One region of the Chryseobacterium sp. DT-167 genome, then DNA from elsewhere that is predicted to be linked to it. Evidence: riboswitches for the same ligand, from Rfam matches in the RefSeq annotation. Region 1 holds a riboswitch; the other holds the start of a gene.
What was found. A riboswitch is a leader RNA that binds a small molecule or an ion and turns the genes downstream of it on or off. The one in region 1 is predicted to bind cobalamin.
Positions count from the first base shown of each region.

Region 2: another riboswitch for cobalamin. It lies ahead of AC4FQ5_RS11815 (acyl-CoA thioesterase); the one in region 1 lies ahead of AC4FQ5_RS08995 (TonB-dependent receptor plug domain-containing protein).

Region 1 is NZ_JBZEEQ010000005.1:200,413-203,831, reverse strand. It holds gene namA (NADPH dehydrogenase NamA) at 1-639, opposite strand, end outside; gene cdd (cytidine deaminase) at 747-1,229, shown strand; cobalamin riboswitch at 1,542-1,718, shown strand; gene AC4FQ5_RS08995 (TonB-dependent receptor plug domain-containing protein) at 1,751-3,419, shown strand, end outside.
Region 2 is NZ_JBZEEQ010000008.1:62,936-66,354, reverse strand. It holds gene AC4FQ5_RS11825 (ATP-binding cassette domain-containing protein) at 224-886, shown strand; gene AC4FQ5_RS11820 (hypothetical protein) at 919-1,716, shown strand; cobalamin riboswitch at 1,758-1,942, shown strand; gene AC4FQ5_RS11815 (acyl-CoA thioesterase) at 2,054-2,437, shown strand; gene AC4FQ5_RS11810 (hypothetical protein) at 2,510-2,743, opposite strand; gene AC4FQ5_RS11805 (HD domain-containing protein) at 2,813-3,403, opposite strand.

The DNA of each region.
Region 1 (3,419 bases):
TTCTTCATTAACGGCATCCACAATTTCCAATAAAAATCGGAATCGGTTTTCAAAACTTCCTCCATAGTCATCGGTTCTAATGTTTGACAACGGCGATAGAAACTGATGAACCAAATATCCGTGCGCGCCGTGAATTTCAATGACATCAAAACCTGCATCCACCGCTCTTTTAGCTGCGTCTTTGAAATTTTGCACCAGATCTTTAATTTCTTCTACCGATAACACATGGGGAATTCTTTCACTTGGATGATAAGGAACCGGACTTGGAGCAATTGTTTCCCAACCTTCTTCCAAAGAAATTTGTTTGTTTTCCCAGGTCGAGCCTTTTCTTCCCGCATGAGCAATCTGAATTCCTATTTTAGAATCTGAATTTTTATGTACGAACTCTACAATTTTCTGAAGTTTCCCGGCTTGTTCGTCATTCCAGATTCCCATACAATGGTTGGTGATTCTTCCGCGGGGTTCTACTCCTGTCGCTTCTACCATTATTAAACCTGTTCCGCCCTGAGCGCGACTTCCGTAATGCACATAGTGGAAATCATTTGCCAAACCGTTTTCACAAGAATACATACACATTGGTGACATCACCCAACGGTTTTTTAGTTCTACATTTCTAAATTTTATCGGGGTATACAACATTGAATTTAAATTTTTAAAGTTTAAAATTACAAATTTAGTATCGTAACAAAGATATTGCCAGCTTCATTAAAAAACTTTACATTTATCGCCCTTTTTAAGGCGACAAAATGAAAAAAGAGATAAATATAGGATACGAGCATTTCAAAAGCAGCAGCGAACTGAATGATATTGAAAAAAAGCTTTTTGAAAGAGCAAAAGCGGCACGAGAAAATGCTTATGCACCTTATTCAGATTTTTTGGTAGGATGTGCAGTTTTGCTTGAGAATGGTGAAATTTATTCCGGGAACAATCAGGAAAATGCAGCTTTTCCTTCCGGACTTTGTGCGGAAAGAACTGCTCTGTTCTGGATTGGTGCTAATTTTCCGAATGAGAAGATCAAAAAAATATTCATCATCGGCGGACCAAGAAAATTTTCAGAAAAAACACCACCCATTCCGCCTTGTGGAGCTTGCCGACAAAGCTTAATGGAATACGAAACGAAACAGAATGAAAATATTGATGTTTATTTCTCTAATCTGAATGAGGAAGTTTTTAAGGTGAATTCAATTAAAGATCTGCTTCCTTTTTATTTTGATTCGACTTTTTTATAGAAATAAATAAGATTTAATTGTTATTTGACAATTTTTGGCATTCCAATGCTATACCTGTCGTTTTCAACACCACATTTGTCATTCCGAAGGAATCCAAATTTAGTTTTGAAAATACGTTGTTGAGATTCCTGCGGAATGAAGCTACTCTTATTATTCAAAAGGTTTTATTTCATCGAAATCTAATCTGTTTTCAATATTGCTATTGAGACTGCTTCCGAAGACAAACGTTGTATTGATAACCACATCTTTTCCAGTTATATTATTACTTTTTTCAGAGTTTTTAGCTTGTTTTGGTTACTAGATTTAAAAACCTATATTTGCAAAAATTTTGGTTTCCAAGGTATTGGAATTAATAGGGAATTGGGTGAAAATCCCAAGCTGTCCCCGCAACTGTAAATCGTATCAACATTTTCTACAAAAAGCCACTGCCAACGCGGGAAGGTGTAGAAAAGCGAAAGTCAGGAGACCTGCCAGATTTTAACATTTTAAATTGATTGCTTTCGGAGGAAAAGCAAAATGATATGAGTATAAAAAGATCTTTAGTCTTCGTTTTCGCCGTATGCAATCTATCCCTGTACTTTGGTCAGGAGAAAATTATTGACACGGTTTATATTTTTGATAATCAAATGAATAAGGTTAAACTTTTTCATTTGATCACTACTTTGACTCCCGCTGACATTCAAAAAAACTCATCCAATCTTTCTGAAGTTTTACGTTTTCAATCACCAGTTTATATTAAAGAAAATGGTCGCGGTGCAGTTTCTTCTCCGTCATTCAGAGGAACTACAGCGCAACAAACAGCTTTTGTGTGGAACGGAATCAATATCAATTCTCAGTTTTTAGGACAGGGAGACATTAATAACATTGCTCTTTTTGGGTATGATCAGATGGAAGTGAAAACCGGTGGCGGAAGTGTAATTTACGGAAGCGGCGCAATTGGCGGAAGTATTCATTTAAATAATGAATTGATTTTTAATCAAGGTTTTAAAGGATCATTTAATTCTGAAATTGCATCATTCGGAACGTATAATAATTTTCTGAAAGCCTCTTACAGCAATGAAAAATTTAGTTTTAAAGCTTCGGGAAGTCATTCGATAAGTCAAAATGATTACGAAGTTCCGGAATCAAGAAACTACATCAACAGAAACGGAAAGTACTACAATACGAATTTTAATTTTGCGGCAGCTTATAAAATTGCTCCTTTTCATCAGATTTCGTGGATCTCAGAGACCTTTGACGGCAATCAGCATTATCCTGTATTTTTTGAAAGCCAGACTCCGACGAGATATGAAACTCAGAATTTCAGAAGTTTGCTTTCATGGGACTGGAAAAAATCTAAGTTTAACAATATCCTGAGAGCAGCGTATACTGAAGAAAACTTTCAATATTTTGCTAATTTAAACCAACCGAGTACAAGTGGTGGTTTGGGGAAAAATTATATTATAAAAAACGATTTCAATTATTTCATCAACCAAAAATGGAATGTGAATATCATTGGCGAATTTCAGCAAAATCAAGGTCTGGGAGTTGGAACTTCAGGAATTGAAGATGTCAGCAGAAATATAGCTTCAGTGGCCGGTTTGTTACGGTATATAACTTCTTCTACGGTCAGTTTCGAAGCAGGAATTAAGAAAGATTTTGTTGAAGGATTTGATTCACCGGTTTTGTATTCATTTTCAGGAAAATGGAAAGCGACAAAATGGTATCAACTCAATGTAAATTTCTCAAAAAATTTCAGATTCCCCTCATTTAATGATTTGTATTGGCAACCGGGAGGAAACCTCGATTTGAAACCCGAAACTTCAATTCAGACAGATATGGATCACGAATTTAAAGTCGGTGATTTTAAACTGACCTTGAGTCCATATTACATCAGGATAAAAGATATGTTGCGATGGATCAGTACTCCGATGGGATATTGGGCACCATTTAATACCAATCAAGTTGAATCTTATGGTCTGGAATCTCAATTAACATATCAAAAACAAATCAACCAACATCATATAAAGCTGAACGCAGGATATATTTTTACAAAATCGAAAGATTTAGAAATCGATAAACAACTGATGTATGTTCCGCTTCACAAAATTTTTGGAAATGTAGATTATAACTACCGTTTTATTAGAATTTATGCACAGGGAATGTTCAACGGACTGACTTACACCGATAGTAACGAAAAAAAATCTGACG
Region 2 (3,419 bases), on a different contig from region 1:
CGTCAGTTTTATTTTCTGTATTACTTGCCTTTCAATTAGGTTTTAGTTTTGAAAGTATAGGATTGTGCTTTGTTCTATTTCTTCCGTTGTCTCATTTTTTTATTTATGAATTAAGATTTAAAAACGAATATCTATTCTACGCTAATTTTGGGTTTTCGAGATTGTTTTTGTGGATTTTCACTTTGTCTTTTGGTTTAATTATAAAAACCATTACCCTTTTTTTATGAGTACACTTCACATTGACAGCATCACAAAATCATTTGGTGAAAAGAAAATTTTGCAAGATGTTTACATTGGTTGCGAAACAGGTAAAATCTTAGGAATTCTTGGAAGAAACGGTTCGGGAAAATCAACACTCTTTCAAATAATTTTCGGAACTATGAAGGGTGAAACTCAATATGTGAAATTTAATCATATTATTTTAAGAAATCAATCTGACCGCAATAACAGGATTTCATATTTACCACAATATTCTTTTTTACCTAAAAATATTAAAATTAAGAAGCTTATCGCATTATTTTGTGATGATGAAAACTCCGCAAAACTTTTGAATTCAGAATTATTAAAACCTTTCATCAATGAAATTCCCCGAAATCTTTCCGGTGGCGAGCTTAGACTTTTAGAAGTTTTATTAATCATTTATTCAAAAGCAGAATTCATTTTATTGGATGAGCCTTTTCACAGTCTTTCACCAAAATTTGTCGCTGAAATAAAGAACAGCATCAGAGAAGAGTCAAAAAATAAGGGTTTCATCATTTCAGATCACCAATATCAAGATGTTTTGGACGTTTCAGAAAGTATTTATCTGCTTTCAGACACCCATTTAAAACCAATAAAAGATTTAACAGAATTGAAAAGGTATAATTATCTTCCGAAAAACATTTAATTTATATCTTTGAACTATAAATATTCTTTATAATGACTTTCATCAACAAAGCGATTTATTTATCGGTATTCAGTATTTTTTCTTTTTCGTTACTTTTTGCACAAAGTAAAGTGCCTTTCGGAGTTGTAAAAGCGACTGAAGGTTACGCAATGGTGCGTGTTCATAAAGAAGATTACCGAAAAATCGTAGACAAAATCCGAATGAAAAAAGGTGACGTTTTTGTTTATGTAAAACCCGCTCCCGGCGAAACCGACTGGATCTGGATCAAATATCCTGAAAAAGATGAAATCGAAAAACCATTTGTAAGATATGACAGTTTAACGAAAGAAGGTATGGTAAATAAAGACCGTATCGCTTTTATCGACCAGCTTCCACAATACACTCCTACAAAGTCTAAAAACGGGAAGTCAATCATTTTTACAGACAATAACAATCCTAAAATTCCTACTGCACAAAGAAGCAAGGTTGTCATTGACATTTATCCGTCAAATGCGAGCTACCGTAAGCAGGAAAAAGATGCAGACGGAAATATCAAAACCATTGATAAAGTAAAACCGTGGGGAATTGATAAAGAATTGCCACAAGGAATGACAGAAATCAAATCGATCAGGGTACAGCAACCCGGAAGAGGTTCTGTTTTTGTGAGAGAAGCCATTAAAAATATGTTCCAGCCCACCATGGATTTTGAAAACATCGGAGTAACTTCTATCGACGACGATCATATCTTTCTTTATATGATCAATGGTTCCGGAGCAAACAGATACACTTCGCTTTGGACAATCAGGGAGGGAAAAGTAATCAGCCAGATTATTTTAAAAAATCCCGAATAATTCATCTATTTATCATTATTTTTGCATCCGGAAAGTTATTAGTTAACTTTTCAGAAATTGGTTCTGCCTAACCGCAGATGAAAAGGGAATCGTGTGAAAATCACGAGCTGTCGCGCAACTGTATAGTAACCAAAGTCTTTATTAACAATCCACTGTGCAAAAAATCGCATGGGAAGGAAATTAAGATGTTACAAGTCAGGAGACCTGCCATTTTCTACAGACAAAAACTTTCGCGATTTGAAGTTTGTTGATCTCATAGCTTACTCAGGAATTTCTTGTTCCTGATTTGTCTGTTTGCTTCAATATATTTCATTTTCGCTTTAATTAATAATGAAATATGAATACAGAAGAGAGAATTGATGCTTCCGAAACCCGAATCTTTAAAGCGGTTTTTCCAAACACTACCAATCATTACGACACCCTTTTTGGTGGAACGGCAATGCAGCTGATGGATGAAGTTGCATTTATTACAGCGACTCGTTTTGCGAGAAAAAGAGTGGTAACGGTAAGCAGCGATAAAATCGATTTTAAAAAACCAATTCCAGCAGGAACAATTGTTGAGCTGATCGGAAAAGTAGCACACGTCGGTAAAACGAGTATGAAAGTGAATGTAGAAATATACACCGAGCAAATGTATTCTTACGAAAGAGAAAAAGCTATTGTGGGTGATTTCACATTTGTAGCAATTGATGAATTTAAGAAACCAATTCAAATATTATAAATTCAGGCAGGTTTCGGCGGGCTTTGCCCGCCGAAACCTTATTTAAAAAAATTAAAATTTATCTAATAAAAATTAGATATCATCTGAAATTTCCAGCCGGATATCAATAGGGATCGTAGTGATGATCAGAATATTATTTTCTTCTTCCCGCATTTCTACGTCGGCATCAGAAAAGCTGCCGTCTGGATTTTTTTTCTTAACGTTAATATCTTTTACATTCAAAAATTTCTTAGGGATCAGAAGTGTATAGTTATTTTCACTTTGATGATAGTTCAGCTCTTCTCTGCTGTAATCTTTTGTCTGCATAATTTTTTGAAGACATACAACAATCTGTACACCAAAGTTTTAGTCTTAGCCGAATTTTTATGAAAAAACTTATCTCAAAACCTTCTCAGTTTCAAGATTTTTGATCATTAAAAATTGGAAAGCCTCTCCCATTTCATCAGAAGCTCTGCTGATTGCATTTTCGAGCATATTCCTTACCTGTTTTTCGGTTACGGCAGCTTCTGTCCAGCTTTTTCCTGAGGTGTGAGAATTGAGAATGAAAGGCATTATTCTGTCGATAGCACAGGCAAAAATTGCATCAGGAGTTTGCTCTTCCTCAAATTCGAGCCAGAGATTAAAAAACTCTGAACGAATAGGCTCGTCTAAAATTCCGAATATATTTTGGGCAGAAATTTTTTCTCTTTCAAATTTCCCAACCATTGCGGCTTCGTCAAAAAGAAAGGTATCTCCCGCTTCAATTTCAACCAAATCATGAATTGAAAGCATTCTGATGACTCTCAGCAAATCAATATCTGCTCTGTTTTTAGCATAGGGAAAAAGGATCTGAGCCAAAATTATAATCTGCCATGAATGCTCGGCCGTATTTTCTCTTCTGGTGTCGTCGGCATTGTAATTTCTTCTTTGCACGTTTTTTAAAGCGTCAATTGCGACGATAAAATCAATTTCTTTTTGAATTTTCATACTTCAAAAATAAGAA